Regions from separate parts of the Luteococcus sp. H101 genome, predicted to be linked through region 2. Evidence: predicted binding sites of a transcription regulator. Region 2 holds the regulator's gene; each other region holds the start of a gene.
What was found. Region 2 encodes LexA, which represses DNA repair genes until DNA is damaged. Its sites were predicted from a motif close to TCGAACANNTGTTCGA; they were not measured.
Positions count from the first base shown of each region.

Region 1: the regulator LexA is predicted to act here: its motif matches at 5,077-5,092, upstream of ruvC (crossover junction endodeoxyribonuclease RuvC).
Region 3: the regulator LexA is predicted to act here: its motif matches at 4,600-4,615, upstream of AAEX60_RS05320 (DUF6504 family protein).

Region 1 covers NZ_JBCDMW010000021.1:75,890-83,221, forward strand. The annotation lists gene priA (bifunctional 1-(5-phosphoribosyl)-5-((5-phosphoribosylamino)methylideneamino)imidazole-4-carboxamide isomerase/phosphoribosylanthranilate isomerase PriA) at 1-139, shown strand, start outside; gene AAEX60_RS08555 (HAD-IB family hydrolase) at 136-2,460, shown strand; gene AAEX60_RS08560 (GNAT family N-acetyltransferase) at 2,421-3,479, shown strand; gene AAEX60_RS08565 (YebC/PmpR family DNA-binding transcriptional regulator) at 3,557-4,357, shown strand; gene AAEX60_RS08570 (trimeric intracellular cation channel family protein) at 4,428-5,051, opposite strand; gene ruvC (crossover junction endodeoxyribonuclease RuvC) at 5,224-5,778, shown strand; gene ruvA (Holliday junction branch migration protein RuvA) at 5,775-6,380, shown strand; gene ruvB (Holliday junction branch migration DNA helicase RuvB) at 6,391-7,332, shown strand, end outside.
Region 2 covers NZ_JBCDMW010000016.1:10,963-18,294, reverse strand. The annotation lists gene AAEX60_RS06075 (vitamin B12-dependent ribonucleotide reductase) at 1-1,792, opposite strand, end outside; gene nrdR (transcriptional regulator NrdR) at 1,803-2,288, opposite strand; gene AAEX60_RS06065 (DUF2752 domain-containing protein) at 2,490-2,885, opposite strand; gene AAEX60_RS06060 (RDD family protein) at 2,990-3,757, shown strand; gene AAEX60_RS06055 (hypothetical protein) at 3,827-4,231, opposite strand; gene lexA (transcriptional repressor LexA) at 4,510-5,313, shown strand; gene AAEX60_RS06045 (hypothetical protein) at 5,326-6,042, opposite strand; gene AAEX60_RS06040 (ATP-dependent DNA helicase) at 6,042-7,332, opposite strand, start outside.
Region 3 covers NZ_JBCDMW010000014.1:28,283-35,614, forward strand. The annotation lists gene dinB (DNA polymerase IV) at 1-363, opposite strand, end outside; gene AAEX60_RS05315 (DNA polymerase III subunit alpha) at 360-4,274, opposite strand; gene AAEX60_RS05320 (DUF6504 family protein) at 4,284-4,577, opposite strand; gene AAEX60_RS05325 (helix-turn-helix domain-containing protein) at 4,716-5,606, shown strand; gene AAEX60_RS05330 (hypothetical protein) at 5,640-6,986, shown strand; gene AAEX60_RS05335 (HelD family protein) at 7,075-7,332, shown strand, end outside.

The DNA of each region.
Region 1 (7,332 bases), on a different contig from region 2:
CACCCTGGACGACCTGCGTCAGCTGCGCGGGCTGGTTCCGATCGGCGTGGAGGGTGCCATCGTCGGGACCGCCCTGTACGTCGGCAACTTCACCCTGCCCGAGGCGCTGGCCGCCGCCACCGGCGAGGCCGAGCGATGACGGCGCTGCTGCAGGGTGGCCGGCTGCGCGAGGAACTCGCCGGCAAGAAGATCGTGATGACCGGCGTGACCGGCTTCATCGGGGAGCAGATCCTGTGGAAGATCCTCACCGAGCTGCCCGACACCCGGGCCGTGGTGCTGGTCCGCCCCAAGGGCTCGGTCACCGCGCGGGACCGCGTCGTGTCCCTGCTGAAGAAGCCCATCTTCAAGGAGCTGGCCGAGGCCGCCGGCGGGGCCGACGCGCTGTGCGAGAACCGGGTGGACGTGCTCTCCGGGGACCTGCCGAATGTGCCCGAGCTGCCGCGGGACCTGGATGTGGTGATCCATTGCGCCGGTGATGTCAGCTTCGACCCGCCGATCGATTCCGCCTTCAAGACCAATGTGCTGGGCACCCAGGCGCTGATGGAGGCCATGCTGGCCGCCTGCCGGGACGAGCAGGGCACCCTGGCCCGGATCCCGCACTATGTGCACATTTCCACCGCCTACACGGCGGGCCGGCGTCGTGGCGCCATTCCCGAGGCAGCGCATGAACACGACGTCGACTACCGCGAGGAAACCCGGCAGGCCCTGGCCATGGGCGAGCTGGTGGAGGCCCAGAGCCGCACCTCCGAGCAGCTGGCGGAGCTGCGCAAGCAGGCGGAGCGGGAGCACCGCCAGGCCGGCTTCCTCACCACCGCCGAGGACACGGAACGACGCCGGCAGGCGTGGGTCAAAGCCAAGCTGGTGGAGGCCGGCACCGAGCGTGCCCGCTCCCTGGGTTGGACCGATGTCTACACCTTCGCCAAGGCGATGGGGGAACGGGTCGTGGCGGACCTGGGCAAGGACATCAAGGTCTCGATCGTGCGGCCCGCCATCGTGGAGTCCAGTCTGGTGCACCCCTACCCGGGGTGGATCGAGGGCTTCAAGATGGCCGACCCGATCATCTTGGCCTATGGCAAGGGGCAGCTTAAGGAGTTCCCGGCCTCTCCCGACGCGGCCCTGGACATCGTGCCCTGTGACCACGTGGTGAACGCCATCGTCGCGGTCTGCGCCACCCAACCGGAGATCGGCCAGCCGGAGTTCTACCACTGCTCCACCGGTGCCCGGAACCCGATGACCTTCCGGGAGATCTACGAGTACATCCGGGAGTACTTCAGCCAGCATCCCTATACCCGCTCCGACGGGACGGTCGCGCCGCTGGCCACCTGGAAGTTCCCCGGCGAGCAGCCCGTGGAGCGTTTCCTCAAAGTTGCCGAGCAGGCGCACAAGGTGGGCAATCGCGCGCTCAGCTGGGCCCCCCGCGGCAAGTACACCCGGCAGGCGGCCACCGCGCTGGACAAGCAGGGCAAGAGCCTCAGTTTCCTGCGTCGCTACCTCAGCCTGTACGGGGAGTACCTGCAGTCCCAGGTGCACTTCGTCGACGACCGGACCATGGCTCTGCACAATTCGCTGCATCCCGAGGACGTGGCCGCCTTCGCCTTCGACACCTCGGCGGTGGACTGGCGCACCTACATGATGGAGATCCACACTCCGGCGATCACCGATCCGGTGCGTCGGCTGGAGGCGCTGCGCAACCGTCGCGGCAAGCCTTCCAGCACCTACAAGGAGCTCAAGCCCGCGGAGCCGGGCACCGTGCTGGCCGCCTTCGACCTGGACGGCACCGTGATGGACACCAATGTGGTGGAGACCTATCTGTGGGCTCGGTTGCCCGACCTGTCCCCGGCGGGGCGGGTGCGGGAACTGGCCGAGGTGGCGGCCTCGCTGCCCGGCTACCTGGGGGCGGATCGTCGGGACCGGGCCACCTTCCTGCGCTCCATCTACCGTCGCTACGCCGGCATGGAGATGAGCCGGCTGGAGGCCTATGTGGACCAGCAGATGGCGCCCTTCGTCAAGGATCGGCTCTCCCCGCAGGCCATTGCCCGGATCCAGGAGCACCGCGATGCCGGGCACGTCACCATCCTGATGACCGGCGTGATCCGGCCGCTGACCCGGCCCCTGGAGGACCTGTTCGACGTGATCGTCGCGTCGGAGCTGGTGGTGGATGACAACGGCATCTGCACCGGCTTCCTGGCACAGCCACCGATGGTGGGCGAGTCCCGCTCCGCCTGGCTGCGACACCACGCCGCCCAGCACGGGATCGACCTCGCCCAGTCCTATGCCTATGCCGACAGCCACGTGGACCTGCCGATGCTCAATGCCGTCGGCAATCCGGTGGCGGTGCAACCCGACGTCGGCCTGCTACGTGCCGCCCGCAAGGGTGGTTGGAGCGTGGTGGACTGGCACGCCAGCCCCTCGATCCAGCGGTGGCGGCTGCCCCGCCGGGCCGAGAACCCCGGGAACTGACCAGCGGCGTGGACCCCTTCGTCGGGGGCGGCCTGGAATGGAGCGCCCTGGTAGCCGAGGACCTCGAGCAGCTCGCTGAACTGCGGACTGCCATCGAGTACTTCGACGACCCCGTGGAGCGGCTCAGCCTGGCCGAGCTGGAGGAGTACTTCTCCGCGCCAGGAGCCACCCCCGAGGCCGATGCCGTGGTGGGCCGGGACAAGGGCGGCACCATCGTCGCCTATGGCTGGAACCACATCCGCGGTCTGGACGTGGGCGAGCCCCAGGTCTGGCTGGATGGTGGCGTGCACCCCGCCTGGCGACACCAGCAGCTGGGGCGACGGCTGCTGGAGTGGCAGGTGGCCCGGGCCCAGGAGTGGTTCGACGAGATCCGGCTGGAGCACCCGGAGCTGAACCGGCTGCTGCTCACCCGCTTCGTGGAACAGAAGGCGGGCACCCACGCCCACATGATGGAGGCGGCGGGATTCACCGCGCGTCGCTGGTACTTCGACATGCACCGCACCTTCGCCGACGACAATGGGCCGCGGATCCTGCCGTCGATGCCGCGCACGGACGGGATCGGGTTGCAGCCCTACCATCCGCACTTCAGCGAGCAGGTGCGGCTGGCGCACAATGAGGCCTTCGCCGACGTGCCCGGCGTGCATGCCGTCTCCCGCGCCGCCTGGGAGCACTCGATGCGGCGCCGGGCCGCCCGGCCCGAATGGTCCTGGGTGGCCACCGTCGACGGGCAGGTGGTGGGCTACGCAATGAACAGCGCCTACGTGCAGGACTGGGAGGCCCAGAGCTTCTCCGAGGGGTGGACCGACCGGCTCGGTGTGCGGCCCGCATGGCGGGGGCACAATGTGGGCTCGGCGCTGCTGATCGCGTCGATGCGCACCTTCCTGGACGCCGGCTTGGACGGTGCCGGGGTGGGCGTCGACACCACCGACCCCGGCGGGGCGGTGCTGCTCTTCGAGTCGGTGGGCTACGAGGCGGAGGAGATGGTGGTGCTCTACGGCCGGGAGCTGGTGGCCGGCTGACCGCCGGTTTGGGGGCACAGGGTCCGCAGCGGGTAGCATGGCGCGTCAGGATTCTGCACGAGAGGTGAGGTTGACGCATGAGCGGTCACTCCAAATGGGCCACGACGAAGCACAAGAAGGCCGTCATCGATGCCAAGCGCGGCAAGCTCTTTGCCAAGCTGATCAAGAACATCGAGGTTGCGGCACGCGTTGGCGGCGGTGATCCTGGCGGGAACCCGACCCTCTACGACGCCATCCAGAAGGCGAAGAAGAACTCGGTGCCCAATGACAACATCGACCGCGCCGTCAAGCGTGGCTCCGGTGTGGGTGCCGACGCCGTCAACTACGAAACCATCATGTACGAGGCCTATGGCCCGGCCGGCGTGGCGATCCTGATCGAGGTGCTCACCGACAACCGCAACCGCGCGGTCTCCGAGGTGCGCGTCGCCGTGACCCGCAATGGCGGCACCATCGCCGACGGCGGTTCGGTGCAGCGGCTGTTCGAGCGCAAGGGCGTCGTCACCGTGGCCAAGACCATGGAGGTGCCGGGTGAGGGCCGCAAGACCGAGACCCGCGAGATCACCGAGGACGAGCTGCTCGAGGCCACCATCGAGGCCAATGTCGAGGACGTCAACGACAACGGCGACGAGTTCGAGCTGATCAGCGACCCCAACGACATGGTGGAGGTCCGAAAGGCCGTCCAGGCCGCCGGGATCGACTACAACTCCGCCGACGTGAACTTCGTCGCCAGCTTCGGCCAGGTCATCGACGACTTGGAGACGGTGGAGAAGGTGGAGCGGATCGTCGATGCCCTGGAGGAGTCCGACGACGTCCAGAATGTGTACACCAACGTGGAGCTCAGCCCCGAGCTGCAGGCCAGGATCGACGCCGAGGACTGACCCCGGCCGGACAACCTGGACGGGCCGCGCACCAAGCCGGGTGCGGGGCCCGTCACGGTCTTGAACAGCATCAGTCGCGTTCCGGGCGGCGGGGCGTGGGGGAGTGCCATCCGAACCTGATGGCCGCCAGTCGAAGACCGCAGACCAGAGCCATCAGGACCCATTGCAGCGGGTGGCCGATGACCGGGCGGCTGGTCAGGTCGAGCCGGGCGGCGGCGTCGGTCAACAGGGAACCCAGCAGGGCGGGCAGCGCGTAGAGCTCCGGGGAGAAGACGCTGGGCACCTGCCCGGCCAGGACGTCGCGCAGCACCCCGCCACCCACGGCGGTGATCACGCCCACCATCACGGCCTCCATCCCCGGGTGGCCGGCATGGATCGCGGTCAGCGTGCCAGTGACGCAGAAGGCGCCCAAGCCCACGGCGTCGGCCACCAGCACGGTGCGGCGCAGTTTCGAGACGGGGCGTTCGGAGTAGAAGGTGATCATCCCAGCAGCCAGTGCGGTACAGAACAGCGGCAGGTTGGTGATGTTCGACGGGGGAGTGATCCCCAGCAGCAGGTCCCGAACGATTCCGCCGCCCAGGGCCGTGACCACGGCCAGGGTGAGGATTCCGAAGATGTCGAAGTGCCGGCGCACGCCGACCAGGCCTCCGGACAGGGCGAAGGCAAACACACCGACGAAATCAAGCAGCACCACCCGAGCAGCCTACTGGAGTAGGATTCCGAACGCGTGTTCGAGGGGTGATGTGGCTGGTGGGCCACGACCAGGCGTGCGCAACCAGGGCGGCCGAGCTTGCCGAGGGCTCAGCAACAGCGTCGGGGATCCTGGCTGGGGTATGTGCGTGGAATGGAGGACGAGGATGCGGGTACTGGGTGTGGATCCCGGCCTGACGCGGTGCGGCATCGGCGTCGTGGAGGGCGTCCCCGGCCGTCCGCTGGACCTGCTCGACGTCGGGGTGGTGCGCACCCCGCATGACCTGGACCACGCCAAGCGGCTGCTGCGGATCCACGACGGGATCGAGGAGTGGATTATCCGTCATCGGCCGGAGGCCGTCGCGGTGGAGCGGGTCTTTGCCCAGCACAACCTGGAATCGGTCACCGGCACCAGCCAGGCCGCCGGAATCGCGATGTTGGTAGCCGCCCGGCACGGCATCCCCGTCGCCCTGCACACCCCCAGCGAGGTCAAGGCCGCGATCACCGGCTCCGGCCGGGCGGACAAGGCCCAGGTGGGCACCATGGTGGCCAGGATCCTGAAGCTGGCCGAGCCGCCGAAACCCGCCGACGCCGCCGACGCCGTCGCCCTGGCCATCTGCCATGTCTGGCGGGGTGCCGCCACCAATCGCTACGCCGAGGCCGTGGAGAAGGCCGCCCGGCAACGGCCCGCCCAGGCCCCCACCCGTCGCATCCCCAGGAGACCCGCATGATCAGCCACCTCACCGGACAGGTCGCCGCCGTCGGCGCCACCTTCGTCGTGCTGGACCTGAACGGCTTCGGCATGAAGGCGCTGTGCACCCCGGGAACCGCCGCCGCGGTCCGGTTGGGTGCCGCCACCACGCTGTACACCTCGCTGGTGGTGCGGGAGGACTCGCTCACCCTCTACGGCTTCCAGGAGGCCGAGGAGCGGGACCTGTTCGAGCTGGTGCAGTCGGCCAGCGGCATCGGCCCCAAGATCGCGCAGGCGGTGGTGAGCGTGATGAGCCCCGATGACTTCCGGGCCGCGATCGCCAGTGAGAACCTGGCGGCCCTGACCCGGGTGCCCGGGATCGGCCGCAAGGGGGCCGAGAAGATGGTGATCGAGCTGCGGGACAAGGTGAACTCGCTGGGTGCCGTCACCACCCCGACCCCCAGCGGCGACGGCGCCGCCCAGTGGCGGGAACAGGTGGCCGACGGCCTGCAGGGCCTGGGCTGGTCCGCCAAGGATGCCGAGGCCGCCTGTGACAACGTCGCGCATCTGGTGGAGGCCGACCCGGCGGTGGGGATCGCCGTGCTGATGCGCGCCGCCTTGGCCTCCCTGGCGCGGAAGTAGGCTGGGTCGGGTGGAACACTCTCCGGTTGACCCGCACGCCGAGCCCGAGGAACGCGCCGTCGAGGCCGCCCTGCGCCCGTCCAGACTCGACGAGTTCGAGGGCCAGCCCCGGGTGAGCGACCAGCTCGGCCTGGTGCTGGCCGCGGCCCGGCACCGCGGCACCACCCCGGACCACGTCCTGCTCTCCGGCCCGCCCGGCCTGGGCAAGACCACCCTGGCCATGATCATCGCCGCCGAGATGGGGGCGCCGCTGCGGATCAGCTCCGGCCCGGCCATCCAGCATGCCGGGGACCTGGCCGCCATCCTGTCCGGGCTGAGCGAGGGCGAGGTCTTCTTCCTGGACGAGATCCACCGGATGAGCCGGCCAGCGGAGGAGATGCTCTACCTGGCGATGGAGGACTTCCGGGTGGACGTCGTGGTGGGCAAGGGGCCCGGGGCCACCGCCATCCCGATCGACATCCCGCCCTTCACCCTGGTGGGCGCCACCACCCGGGCCGGCCTCTTGCCGGGCCCGCTGCGGGACCGCTTCGGTTTCACCGCCCAACTGGACTTCTACGGCTCCGACGCGTTGGAGCACATCGTCCACCGCTCGGCGGCGGTGCTCGACGTCGACCTGGACGACGCCTCCGCCCGGGAGATCGCGCTGCGTTCCCGCGGCACCCCCCGGATCGCCAACCGCCTGCTGCGGCGGGTGCGGGACTACTCCCAGGTGCGCCACCAGGGCCGGGTCACCCGACGGATCACTGCCGAGGCCCTGGAGCTGTACGAGGTGGATCCCCTGGGTCTGGACCGGCTGGACCGGGCCGTGCTGCAGGCCATCTGCACCAAGTTCGGCGGCGGGCCGGTGGGGCTGTCCACCCTGGCCATCAGCGTGGGGGAGGAGACCGAGACCGTGGAGGAGGTGGCCGAACCCTTCCTGGTGCGGCTGGGCTTCCTGATGCGCACCCCGCGG
Region 2 (7,332 bases):
TGCTGTAGCCCAGGTTCTTCAGGGCGCGCGGGATGGTCTGGTTGACGATCTGCATGGAGCCGCCACCCACCAGCTTCTTGAACTTGACCAGGCTGAAGTCCGGCTCCACGCCGGTGGTGTCGCAGTCCATCATGAAGCCGATGGTGCCGGTGGGGGCCAGCACGGAGGCCTGCGCATTGCGGAAGCCATTGCTGGCACCCAGGCTGACCACCTGCTCCCACTGGGCGGCGGCCGCCTCGGCCACCAGGGAGTCGTTCTTGTGCAGCGGCTTGAGCTGGGCGCTGGCGTCGCGGTGCTTGGCCATCACCCGCTGGTGCGGCTCGGCATTGGCGGCATAACCGTTGTACGGCCCGACGATCGCGGCCAGCTCGGCGCTGCGCCGGTAGGAGGTGCCGGTCATCAGGGAGGTGATGGCGGCGGCCAGCTGACGGCCACCCTCGGAGTCGTAGCCCAGGCCCAGCGCCATCAGCAGGGCGCCCAGGTTGGCGTAGCCGATCCCCAGCTGGCGGAAGTTGCGGGTGGTCTCACCGATCGCCTCGGTCGGGAAGTCGGCAAAGCAGATGCTGATGTCCATCGCGGTGATGATGATCTCGACGGCCTTGGTGAAGCGCTCCACGTCGAAGACGTCGTCGCTGTCCAGGAACTTCAGCAGGTTCAGGCTGGCCAGGTTGCAGGACGAGTTGTCCAGGCTCATGTACTCGCTGCACGGGTTGGACGCGGTGATCGGGCCGGTGTTCGGGTTGGTGTGCCAGTCATTGATGGTGTCGTCGTACTGGATGCCCGGGTCGGCGCACTCCCACGCCGCGGTGGCGATCTTGCCGAACAGCTCGGTGGCCTTGACCTCCTCGATCACCCGACGGTCCTCGCCGCGCGCCCGCAGCCCGAACATGGCGTCGTTCTCCACGGCGGTCATGAACTCGTCGCTGACCCGGACCGAGTTGTTGGCGTTCTGGTACTGGACGCTGGTGATGTCCTTGCCGCCCAGGTCCATGTCGAAGCCGGCGTCGCGCAGGGCGCGGATCTTGTCCTCCTCGCGCGCCTTGGTCTCGACGAATTCCACGATGTCCGGGTGGTCCACGTCCAGCACCACCATCTTGGCGGCGCGCCGGGTGGCACCGCCGGACTTGATGGTGCCGGCGCTGGCGTCGGCGCCGCGCATGAAGGAGACCGGGCCCGACGCGGTGCCGCCGGAGCTCAGCAGTTCCTTGGAGGACCGGATCCGGGACAGGTTCAGGCCGGCACCGGAGCCGCCCTTGAAGATGAAGCCCTCCTCCTTGTACCAGTTGAGGATGGACTCCATCGAGTCGTCGACGGAGAGGATGAAGCAGGCGCTGACCTGTTGCGGGCTGGCGGTGCCGACATTGAACCAGACCGGGGAGTTGAAGCTGAAGTACTGGTGCAGCAGCATCCAGCGCAGCTCGTCCTCGAAGACCTGGGCGTCGGCCTCGGTGGCGAAGTAGCCGTTGTCCAGACCGGCCTTGGAGTAGGTGGTGACGACGCGGTCGATCAGCTGCTTGAGACCGGTCTCGCGCTGCTCGGTGCCCAGGGCGCCGCGGAAGTACTTGGTGGTGACAATGGTGGAGGCGTTCAGGCTCCAGAAGTCCGGGAACTCCACCCCACGCTGCTCGAAGACGCTCTCCCCGGTCTTCCAGTTGGTCTGGACGACGTCGCGCTTCTCCCAGGTCACCTCGTCATAGGGATGCACGCCCTCGGTGGAGAAGACCCGCTCGATGGTCAGGCCGGCCGCCTTCTTGGCGGTGCGGCGGGCTGTCCTGCTGGTGGTCTCGGTCATATCAGCCTTCTCACTTCTCGTCGGATTCGTTGTGATTCATGGTCGTGGTGGTGCTGGTGCTGCGCAGATGCGCGATCTCGGCCTCGAAGTCCTCCAGGCTCTGGTAGTGCTGGTAGACGCTGGCGAAGCGCAGATAGGCGACGGGATCCAGCTCCCGCAGCGGCTCCAGGATGGCGATGCCGACCTCGTCGGTGGGGATCTCCCCCGCGCCACTGGCCCGCAGGGTCTCCTCGACGCGCTGACCCAGCCGGGCCAGGTCGCCCTCGCTCACGGGGCGCCCCTTGCAGGCCTTGCGCACCCCGGAAATCACCTTGTCCCGATTGAACGGCTCCAGCACTCCGGACTTCTTCAGCACGGAGAGCTGGACCTGTTCGATGGTGGTGAAGCGACGCTCGCAGGCCGGGCACTGGCGACGACGGCGGATGCTGCAGCCGTCGTCCGTGGCCCGGGAGTCGAGCACGCGGGAATCGGAGTGGCGGCAGAATGGGCAGTGCACGGCCTGACTCCTTTCGGGCATGACAAGCAACCCCTGAGGGCCTCGTCGGTGGACTGGACAAGCGGCGACTCTTTGTGCCTTCAACCACTAGCTGTGGGTGAATCACACCGGTGCAACCACTAGATGTAGCTACCGTAGGTGTTTCGCACCCCAACGTCAAACCCTCGCGAAGGGCGCATCGACGGCGTGTCGGGTGGCATTTCAGAGCAGATTGCGCCACACCGCGAAGGCCACGGCGGGGCCCGCCAGCAGGATCAGGATCCGATCCATCGTCACCGGGCGAACCGAGCGCGGGGGACGGATGGCGGGGCCGCCCAGGGCCTCCACCAGCCAGGCCGTCGTGCACAGTGTCAACACCCCACCGATCAGCAGGGTGAACGGATTGGCCTGCCAGGCCTCGTTCCACCGCCCGTGCAGCAGGTGCATACCGGCAGTCGTCGTGCCGCAGACCGGGCAGAGCAGCCCGGTGGTCACCCGCAACGGACAGGGGACTCCCCGCCCCAGGATCAACACCAGCGCAGCCTGGCCCGCACACACCAGTGCCAGCGAGCCGACGCCCCGCAGGGCTCGTCGGGCATCAAAGGGCGCGGGATCCATACCTGACATTGTGCCGCGGCTCCTCGGCGCGCTCCCCCGAAGTGCGCCCAGCCTCCCCTAGCATCGGGGACGAGCCACCTGACCACACAGATCTGGAGAACTCAGTGAACGACTTCCCCACCAACACCCCCAACAACGACCCGTGGAATCCGCAGAATGCGGGCAGTCCCGAGGGCTCCGGTCAGCCGCCGGCCAACCCCTATGGCCAGCCGGCCCAGCCGCAGCAGCCCGCCGCGGACCCCTACGGCCAGCCCTCGGCCAATCCCTACAGCCAGCCGGCCCAGCCGCAACAGCCCGCCGCGGACCCCTACGGCCAGCCCTCGGCCAATCCGTACGGCCAGCCGGCGCAGCCCTATGGCCAGCCGATGCCGCAGGAACCGTACGCGCAGCCGACCTACGGCCAGCAGGCCTACGCGCAGCCCTACGGTGGCGCGACCCTGACGCCCTGGATCAAGCGCGTGGGCAGCCACATCATCGACATCCTGCCAATGGCCATCCTGCAGCGGATCGCCGAGCCCATGATGGGCACCTCCAAGTACGACTTCGAGACCGGCGAGTTGATCGACATCGCGGGCACCAATCCCACCATGGGCTGGATCCTGACCGTGCTCGCGTGGGCCTGGTTCTTCTACAACATGGTCTGGCGTGACGGCAAGACCGGCGTCTCGGTCGGCCGTCAGGTGGTGGGAACCAAGCTGGTCAGCGAGGCCACCGGTCAGCCGATCGGCCCGCTGAAGGCCTTCCTGCGCCAGCTGGCCCATCTCGTCGACGCCATCATCTGCATGGTTGGCTTCCTCTTCCCGCTGTGGGATGCCAAGCGGCAGACCATCGCGGACAAGATCGTCAACACCCTGGTGATCAACACCAAGTAACGCGCACCAAACGCAAGACCGCCAAGGCCTCGACCCCGACGGGTCGGGGCCTTCGCCGTGCCGGCACAGCTAGCTCTGCAGGCTCACGGCGACGCTGGTGCTGGGCGCCTGCTCCTCCAACGGGGCATCACTCACCCCGAAGAACTTGACCAGACCCAGAGCGAGCGTCGCGACGGCGATCACCGCCAGCACCAGCACGATCACCAGGATGCCGCGGTCCGTCAGCCGGACCGGGCCGTCGGCCGCGGCCACCCGCGTGGCCGGAGCGGACAGCGCCCGGGAGCGCTGCGGGGCCAGCCGGAGCTGGACGGGGGCGCCGTGCCCTCCGGGAGCAACCGGCTGGGCCGGACGGCCACCCGGGGCGGCCAAGCCCTGCGGACGAGCCTGGGGCCCGCGCAGCTGCACCTCACGCACGCGGCGGCGGACCGGAGCCGGGGTGACGGCACTGGCCTTGGCAATCAGCGATGCATTCATGGTTACTCCTTGGTTCTGGGACGAACCCCGTCGCCGCTCCATCCGAGCGTCGAACGAGTGTTCGATGCCAACACTAGCGCCCCCATTCGATCCAATCAAACAGTCGTTCGAATGGATTGCCTTCGCCGGGTGGCGGAGCCCCTCGAACGGGAACGATCCAGAGTCAAACAGGCGCCTCTGACAATTTTTCGGGGGCCGGGTGCCGAAGCCGCCGGAAAGCCTGCGAAACACCTCGAACAAACTTTTGAATCGAACGTGACGGCGGGTAGGCTTGGGTCATGGCGACAGGCGACGAGAAGAAGACCACCAAGAAGGGCAAGCGCCCCGTGGGGCGCCCCACCAATGAGCAGGTCCGCCGGGAGCTCGCCGGCCGGGGCCGGATCAAGATGCTGCCCGACGGCCCGGTCGACGTCGACGGGCTGAGCGGGCGGCAGCGGCGGATGCTGGAGATCATCCGGGACTCGCTGGCCGAGCACGGCTACCCGCCGAGCATCCGGGAGATCGGCGATGCCGCCGGGCTGGCCAGCTCCTCCAGCGTCGCCCACCAGCTCAAGCAGCTGGAGCTCAAGGGATTCATCCACCGCAAGCCCGGCCAGCCGCGCGCCATGGAGCTGCACCTGCCCGAATCCCTGCTGCCCAAGCAGGAGGCCAGACCCGCCGCCACCCACGAAGCGTCGGACATCACCGGGATCAATGACGCCTTCCCCACCGCGGTGAACGTGCCGATGGTGGGCCGGATCGCCGCCGGGGGCCCGATCCTGGCCGAGGAGCATCTGGAGGAGGTCTTCGCGCTGCCCAAGCAGCTGGTGGGTGACGGCACCATCTTCATGCTGGAGGTACACGGCGACTCGATGGTGGAGGCCGCCATCTGCGACGGTGACTGGGTGGTGGTCCGCCAGCAGCCCGACGCCAACAATGGTGAGATCGTCGCCGCCCTGCTGGACGACGAGGCCACGGTGAAGACGCTGAAGAAGACCCCCGGTCAGGTCTGGCTGCTGCCGCACAATGAGGCCTACTCCCCCATCGACGGCAATCACGCCACCATCCTCGGCAAGGTGGTCGCGGTCCTGCGCCGGATCTGACCCTGGCGGGGGTCAGCCCGGCTGGATGATCGCGATCTTCTGCCAGACCTTGCGGGCCATGTCGGAGGTGAGGGCCTCGATCCCCTCCACCGCGTCCAGCACGTCACCGTCGGTGGTGTCCTCGGCGAACAGGGCGCCCGTCTTGCCCACCAGGGAGAGCATCTCGGAGCACTGCTCCAGATAGATCTTGAGGTCTGCCGCGCCCAGTTCGTGACGCTCCGGGATCTTGGTCAGCTGGTGCATGTCGATCACGTGGGCCAGCGAACGCAAGCGGTGCAGGATCCGCAGGATGCGGGCGCGCTCCATCCGCTCGGGCACGGCCAGCAGGAAGAGCACCGCCAGCCCGCCGAAGACCAGGTTGTTGATCATGGTTTCCAGCAGCGGCAGGAAGTCGATGGCCTGGAAGGTCCCGCCTCGCAACACATCCAGGGCGGCCAGCCCGATGGTGCCGGCCAGGAAGACCACCACCAGCAGCACCGCCAGCCGGGACAGCACCCTCGCCAGCCGCACTCGACGCTGGCTCTGCCCGTCCTGGCCGGCCACCTCGTCCACCAGCGCCACCAGTTCCCCGCACACCTCCCACAGGGTGCGGTTCGGGAACCGGCTTCTGATCCGGGCCTGCAGCTCGGCGGTGGACCGGCGCACCCGGGCGTGCTCCAGCCGCTGGAAGTGGCTGCCGGCGGGCGGGCCGTCGTCGTGCCCCTCGGGGCGGACCATCACCTCGGACATCACTTCCTCGCCTCCTGCAGGCGGCGCAGCGCCTGCACCGCCACCTCGCGGTCCCGGGTCATCCAGAAGTCCGGCATGGAGGCCCGCAGGAAACCGCCATAACGGGCGGTGACCAGGCGCGGGTCCAGCACCGCCACCACGCCCTTGTCCGTCACCCGCCGGATCAACCGGCCGGCCCCCTGGGCCAGCAACAGCCCGGCATGGGTGGCGGCCACGGACATGAAGCCATTCCCGCCGGCCTCCGCTACGGCCTGCTGCCGGGCCTGCATCAGCGGGTCGTCGGGGCGCGGGAAGGGAATCTTGTCGATGATCACCAACTCGCAGGTCTCGCCCGGCACGTCGATCCCCTGCCACAGGCTGACGGTGCCGAACAGGCAGACCTCCGGCTCCGCGACGAAACGCCGGGTCAGTTCGGACAGCTGCGCGTCGCCCTGGCACAGGATGGTCATCCTGGGCAGCTGCTTGCGGACATGGGCGGCGGCCACCTCGGCGGCGCGCTGGGAGGCGAACAACCCCAGGGTACGGCCGTCAGCGGCCCAGACCAGCTCCGCGATCTCGGTCAGTGCCTCCTGGGTGATCCCGTCGCGCCGCGGATTGGGCAGGCCGGTGGCGCAGTACAGGATGCCCTGCCGCTGGTAGTTGAACGGGGTGCCGACGTCCAGCGCCCGCCACGCCAGGGGATTGTCCGCGTCGTGCTGGTCGCCCTCCAGCCGGTCGGTCTTGCGCAGGCCGATCTGGCCGGCCACCTGGTTGAAGTCACCCCCGATCTTCAGCGTCGCCGACGTCAGGATGGTGGTGGCCTCGCCCAGCACCCGCTCCCGCATCAGCCCGGCCACGCTCAACGGCGCCACCTGCGCCTGCCGGCCGAACCGTTCCCGTTCACTCACCCAGACGACGTCATTGGCGGACAGCGCTGCCATCCGCTCCGCGATGTCGAAGACCTCCTTGACCGCGCTCGCGGCCTGCTGCTGCTCCGGGTCGACGTCCTTCTTGCCCTTCTCCCCCTTGCCACCCAAGCCGGAGACCACGCGTCGCGTGACGTCCCGGATGGTCTCGAAGGCAGTGGTGGCCGAACCCGGCTGGGTCACCCGGGCCAGCTCGGTGTCCTCCAGGGCGGCCCGCAGGATGTCGCCGCACTCCAGGAACTCCAGGCCGAGGTCATCGCTCAGCCAGGGCAAGGCGCGTTTGGCGACCCGCTCCACGGTCTGTGGGCTGAGTTCGTCGCTCGCGGCGCCGGTGACCCGGCTGACCAGCTCGTGGGCCTCGTCGATGATCACGATGTCGTGCTCC
Region 3 (7,332 bases), on a different contig from region 2:
GCCGGTGATGTCCAGGAAGGCCTCGTCGATGCTGGCCGCCTCCACCTGCGCCGTGATGGTCTCGAAGATCGCGAAGACCCCGTGCGAGACCAACTGGTAGGTGTCGAAGTCCGGCGGCACGGCCACCGCCTGCGGACACAACCGCCGGGCCCGGACCGAACTCATCCCACCCTCGATCCCGTAGCGGCGGGCCTCGTAGTTGGCGCTCAACACCACCCCGCGCTGCGCCCCGCCGACGAACATCGGCCGGTGCCGCAGCTCGGGACTGCGGGCCATCTCCACCGAGGCATAGAAGGCGTCCATGTCCACGTGCAGTATCACCCGAGGGGGGAAGACCCCCCTCGAACCCCCCGCGCCGCTCATCGTCCGGAGCTTCCGGGCGAGGAGTGCCACAGCTTGCGCGGCGGCTGGGATGCCGGGGCGCCGGCCGGTTTCACGTCGGCATAGGGCGACTGCTTGAAGCCACTGGCGTGCACCAGCACCCGACGCTGACCCATCCCACCGGCGCGGGTCTCGTGCTCCGGGGACCCCCCGACAGGCTCGGGGGCCGTGGAAGTGGCGACGGGTGGGGCGGTGCGCCAGTCGGTGTAGGCCTCGACATCCGAGACCCGCTCCCCCACCAGGCCGGCCCCCTCGGGAACGCGCTCGATGATCTCCAGCACCGCGGCCAGCGCCTGTCGGCGGGAGGCACCGGCATCCAGCTTCTCCCGCCAGACCTGGTGCAGCTCGGTCAGGTCCCAGGCGCCGGTGGCGCGCAGCGAGACCCCGCGCGGGCCGGTGCGGCGCAGTTCACCCCGCACCACCAGCAGCCAGGAGTTGAAGACCGTGCTGGCATAGGGGCCCTGCGCATCCTCGAAGAAGGTGCAGTCCACCGGGCCGGTGGCATCGTCCAGGGTGAGGAAGACCACCCGTCGGCCCGAGCGCACCGGCGGGGTCTGGGTGGCCACCTTCACCCCGGCCACCAGCAGGTCCGCCTGCTGCCGCCGCGTCAACAGCTCCGTCGACGCGGTGATGGCCAGCTCGGCCAGCAGGCCCCGGTAGCCCGCCACCACATGCCGGCTGGCGTCCAGGCCCAGGATCTCCAGCTCGGCGGCCAACCGCTCGTCGTGGTCCATCTCCGGCAGTCCGGTGGCCACGACGTCGCGGGGCGGGAACCAGATCCGGGGCGGGACACCGCACGGGGCCTCGACAGGCTCGGCCACCGTGGCCGGGTCTGGCTCTGGGGCCGGTTCGGTGAAGTCCAGGGCCAGCTGCACCCCGGCCATCCGCTCGGCGGCCCGGCCGGGCACCATCTCCGCCCTGGCCTGGCGGCGGGCCAGGTCCCGCGGGTCATCCCCGACGGCGGCCGTGGGCAGGCTGGCACGACGCAGCCCCCGGGCCCGGCTGGCGGCCCGGACATCGGCCCGCTGCTGCCGGACCAGGTCGGCCAGTGCCAGCAGCAGGTCCCGTCGGGTGAGCCGGCCGTGCCGCAGCACCGCCGAGGGCCGGCCCACCCCGTAGAGCTCGTCGAAGGCCCCGGCCAGCACCAGGTTCTCCGCCAGCGGAGCCGACGGCTGCACCCGGGCCCAGAAATCGCTCAGGCTGGAATAGGGCTGGCCGGCCACGATCCGGGCGACGTCGACCTCGCTGATCCCCTTCACGTCGGCCAGGCTGAGCCGGATTGCCCAGGCCGAACCGTCGGGCAGGCCGGCGGCGGGCCCCTCGACAGGCTCGGGGATCGGGGTGGTGGGCTCGGGGATCGTGGGGACGGGCTCCACCCGGTAACTCCCAGTGCTGTGGTTCACGTCGACGCCCAGGATGGTGATCTTGCACCGTCGGGCTTCCTCCAGGATCAACCGCTTGGGGTACATCCCCGGGTCATGGGTGAGCACCCCGGCCAGGAAGTGCGCCGGGTGGTACCACTTCAGCCAGGCCGACTGGTAGGTGGGCAGCGCGAAGGCCGCGGCGTGCGCCTTGCAGAAACCGAAGCTGGCAAAGGCTTCCAGCACCTGCCAGACCCGCTCCACCAGCTCGACGGAGTAGCCGCGTTGCCGGGCCAGCGGGACAAACCAGTCCTTCACGTCCAACTGGCCGGCCGGGCTGCCCAGGGCCCGTCGGGCCTCGTCCCCCTGGGCCAGACTGCACCCGGTCATGACCGAGATGATCTTGATGATCTGCTCATGGAAGACCACCACCCCGCCGGTCTCGGCCAGCACCGGTGCAAGATCAGGATGCAGGTACTTCGGCGGCGTCCAGCCCTGCCGGGCATTGAGGAAGGGGACCACCATGTCCGACTTCACCGGCCCGGGCCGGAACAGCGAGATGTCGATGATCACGTCGTTGAAGGTGCTGGGGCCGAACTTGCCCACCAGCTCCCGCTGCCCGGGGGACTCGATCTGGAAGCAGCCCAGGGTCTGGGCGTGCCCGATCATCCGGTAGACCGACGGGTCGTCGAAGGGCGCCAGGGAATCGACGTCGGGCACGCTGCCGGTGGTGCGCTCCAACTCGCCCAGGGCGTGCGCCATGGCGGACTGCATCCGGATCCCCAGCACGTCCAGCTTGAGCAGGCCCAGGTCCTCCACGTCGTCCTTGTCGAACTGGCTCATCGGGAAACCGCCGTGGCTGGCCTCCAGCGGGGTGCGCTGGGCCAGGGTGGTGTCGCTCAGGATCACCCCGCAGGGGTGCAGCGCGACGTGCCGGGGCAGCCCGTCCAGGGATTCCACCAGCCGGAAGAGCACCTCCAGCCGGGGTTCGGCCAGCCCGGCGGCGCGCAGTTCGGGCAGGTCCCGCAGCGCCTTGCGGGCATCCCGGGCGCGGATGTGCGGGAAGGCCTTGGCAATCGCGTCGGCCTCGGCGGGCGGCAGGCTGAGCGCCGCGGCCACATCCCGCACCGCGTGCCGCACCCGGTAGGTCTCCACCATGGCGACGCAGGCCACCCGCTGCCCGCCGAAGTGGGCCAGCACCCGCTCGTAGATCTCGGTGCGCCGGGCCGATTCCACGTCCAGGTCGATGTCGGGCAGGGCCTGGCGCAGCGGGGAGAGGAAGCGTTCCATCACCAGCCCGTAGGCCAGCGGGTCGACGCCGGAGATCCCCAACAGGTAGTTGACCAGGCTGCCCGCGCCGGAACCGCGGGCGGCGCACCGGATCCCCAGCTCCCGGACCATGCCCACCACCTGGGCGACGGTGAGGAAGTAGGCGGCATAGCCCAGCTGGCCGATCACGGCGAGCTCCTCGTGCAGCCGGGCGCGCACCGCGTCGGTCAGCCGGCCATAGCGCTCGGCGACGCCGGCCTCACACCGGGCCCGCAGCTCCGCCATCGCCTCGTCGCCGCTGGTGCCCAGGGTCTCGAACTCGGGCAGGTGCAGCTCCCCCAGCCCGATGTCGGCCCGCGGGTCCAGCCGGCAGCGCAGCGCCGTCAGTCGGGTGTCGGCCAGCAGCTGCTCCGCACCGCGCTCGCCCCGGCCGGCCAACCGGGCCACTTCCTCGGCCAGCCGCAACATCTGCTTGCCGGGTTTGAGGTGGGCCTCGGCATTGCGCCGGTCCACATTGCGCGCATCCAGCGGCACCCGCCGGCGGGCTGCGTCCAGCACGTCGATGGTGGCGGCCTGGCCACGTTCGGCCATCCGCACCTGGTTGGTCAGCACCGCGGTCAACCGGTGCTCATCGGCCAGGGCCAGCATCCGGCCGGCCTGCCGGGCGCTGGTCACCCCGTCGCCGCCCACCTGGTGGTGGGTGACCGCCACCTGCAGCTGCTCCGGCCCCACCAGGTCCAGCCAGCGGCGCAGCTCGTCGCGGGCCAGGTCCGCCCGGCCGGCGGCCACGTGCAGCCCGAACTGGCTGTCCGCGCCCAGGCTGACCAGCAGGTCCCCGCCGTCGGCATGCCGGGCGAAGAGCTCCGGGCTGGCTACCGGCCGGCCGCGCTCCCCGGCCAGGTGGGTGTCGGTGACCAGCCGGCACAGGCTGGCCCAGCCCGTCCGGGAGGTGGCGGTGGCCACCACCCGGGGCAGCCGGGGGTCGCGCAGCTGGCCGCCCCGGGCCGCGGTGCGTCGGTGACTGGACGCAGGCCGTCGGCCGTCGGTGAAGGGCACCGCCAGGTCCACCCCCACGATGGGGGCAAGCCCGGTGCGCAGGCAGGCCTTGGCAAAGCGGACCGCGCCGTAGAGCCCGTCGCGGTCGGTCAGGGCCAAGCTGTCCATGTCCTGCGCGGCAGCGGCCGCCACCAGCTCCCCGGGGTGGCTGGCGCCGTACCGCAGGGAGTAGCCGGAGGCCACCCGGAGGTGGACGAAGGGATCCATGCCGGCTCCTCAGTCCACGACGGTGCGCAGCCGCCAACTGCCGTCGGCCAGGGCATGCGCCAGCTCGTAGACGCCGCGGCTGCCGGCCCGGCCATTGGCCGCCTCCACCCGCCAGACCTCGCGCTCCCGCAGCAGGTCATCGCTGCCGGCTTCGGCGTGTTCCCACCAACTGCCGGACTCGATCCAGCGCTGCTGGACTTCCAGCACCCGCCACAGCCGGTTGCGCCACAGGAACTGGCCCGGACCCTCGTCGCCCCCGACGGGTCCCAGCCGCACCTCGATGGGGTCATCACATCTGCGCATGGCGCCTCCCACGACGGTTGATTCGAACATGATTTCGAGCAGAAACCACTATAGGCGCCGCCACTGACAAGAAATCAACCCCGCACGGAAGTAGCTGACATGTAAAGCACCCCGGGGTATGACAGCATTGGCATCACCATGACCGAGCCCCCGCCGATTGGCCGACGAGACCCCTCCTCCTCGTCGAACCCCTTCGCCGACCGTTTGAGTGCAGCGATCGCGCAGCGGGGCCTTTCCCTGCACCGGATCCAGAGCAAGCTGGCCGCCCAGGACCTCAAGGTCTCCACCGCGACGCTCAGCTACTGGGCCACCGGCCGTTCCCGCCCGGCCCGCGCCCGCTCACAGAATGTGATCAGCGCGCTGGAGGTGATCCTTGGTCTGCCCCCCGGGGACCTGCTGGGCGCCATGAGCGGGGACTCCGGCTGGAAGAGCATCAGCGAACTGCTGCCCCAGGCCGAATACCTGCCCGCGGACCTGGAGGAGATCACCCGAACCCAGGCCAAGAACTGGCGACGGGTGATGGTGCACGACGTCTCCTACATCGGCGCCGACCACATCGAGACCCACACCATCACCACCCAGGTCTCCCGGGCCGAGGCGGACCAGGTGGACGGCTGGACCTCGGTGGTCCAGGCCGAGCCCGGCCAGAAGGCCACCATCCAGCCGCTGTCGGGGATGACGATGCAGAACTTCCGCACCCCGGAGGACCGGCTGACCCTGGCCGAGGTCAAGCTCCCCCGCCCGCTGCGGCGTGGCGAGTCCGTCCTCACCAGTCAGCGCAGCGACTACGGCCCCGGCGGCCAGCCCACCACCCGAGTGGGCCGGGCCGTGCCGGCGGTCACCGACCTGCTGGTGCTGGAGGTGCACTTCGCCGGGGCCCCGCCGCGGCGGATCGAACGCAGCTTCACCGACCCGGCCACCGGCGAGGTGACCCTGATCGCCCGCTCCCTGTTCATCGCGGAGGACCAGGCCCACTGCGTGATCACCAATGCCGCCGTCGGCACCCACCTGCTGGTGCTGGAGTGGTGAGCCTGCCTCCGCGCACGAACTAGGCTGGCCCGCATGCACCTGGACCCCGCCACCATCCTGATCCGGGGCGCCACCCTGACCGGGATGGCCGCCGCCGCCCGGCTGGCGAAGGCCGGGCACCACGTCGTGCTGGACGCCGACGGCCTGCCCGACGGTGGGCACTGGGCCAGCCTTCCCCACCTGGGGGTGGAGGCCGACGAGCTGCCACAACATGTGCGCCTGCCCGCCACCTGGCGGGACCTGTTCAAGAAGTCCGGCCGCGCCTTCGACGCGGAACTGACCCGGCACGGCCTGCGGCTGGTGCCCGCCCCGGAGCAGGTGCACCGCTTCGCCGACGGCCGGCAGTTCGTGCTGCCCAGCGAGCGCGGCGCCCAGCACCAGGCGGTCCGGGAGGCCTTCGGTGAGGGGACCGCCCAGCGCTGGACCGCCCTGCTGGACGAGTTGGACGAGCTGTGGCAGCAGCTGCGCCGGGTGGGGCTGGAAGAGCCCGCTGACGAGGAGAGCTTCACCCGGGCCACCCGGGATGCCCTGGCCGCGAAGACCACCCTGGACGAACTGGCCGAGCGCCCCGGAAACCCCCACCTGGCCCGGATCATCCGCAGTCAGGGCCTGTTGGCCGGCGCCCTGCCGGGCCGCAATCCCGCCCTGTTGGCGGTGCGGCTGGCCATCCACCGTCGGTTCAGCCACTGGCAGTTGGTGGATGAAGCCGGCCACAGCCAGCGCGCCTCCCGGCTGGTGGACCTGCTGGCCGAACGGCTGGAGCTGCGCGGGGTGGAACGGATCGGCGCCCCCGCACCCCTGCTGGGTTCCGGCCTCCCGGACCTCTCGGACATCACCCCCGCCCCGGCCACCGACGCCGACGTGCTGTTGGACACCATCCCCCACCAGCCGGTGGGGCTCTTCGGCCGCACCATCGGCCGCCCGGCGATGGCCCCCACTGTGCGGCACGAACTCACCGAGGCCCTCGACGATGAACTGGCTCCGCTGGCCACCTGCCCCGAGGACCCCCGGATCACCCGCGGGATCGTGGAGGTGGTGGACCACGGCGCCGGCAATCCCGTCGTCAGTTGGCACCGCCCGCTGCCCGACGGCCGGGTGCTGGTCACCATCCACGACCACAACCACCCCCGGCCGGACCTGTCCTGGGGGCTGGCACCCACCAGCTTCAAGCACTGGCAGCAGCGCCCCAAGCTGAAGATCGACCAGCGGCGCTGGCAGGCCTCGTCGGCCAGCCATGCGGGGCCGGACCCGTGGGGCGAACTGTTGAGCGCAGCGCTGGCTGCCTACGAGATCCACGAGGAGCTCACCGGGGAGGACATTCGTCCCACCAACCGGACCCCTCCGCCGCCCCGACGGCAGGCTCGACCCGCGCGTCGGTAGCGTAAAGTGGTCAGGCAAGTCTTCAGTGAGGAATAGCCCCTTGACCGATCCGCAGCGCCCCGAGACCACCACCGACCAGCAGGCCCTGCTGGAGGGTGAACTGGCCGTCGAGCAGCGCCATGTCGACCGCGTGCACGCCCAGCTCGAGGTCGCCACGGCCTCCGCCAAGCAGGTGGAGGCCGAAGGCCGCAACAAGTTCGTCACCGACCGCGGCAACTGGATGCGGGAGGAGGACGGCACCGCCCTGTTCGAGCGTGACGCCTTCGCCTTCCAGGCCGCGAAACGGCTGGCGGTGCTCGACGCGGAGCACGAGGGCCTGGTCTTCGGCCGCCTGGACCTGCGCGAC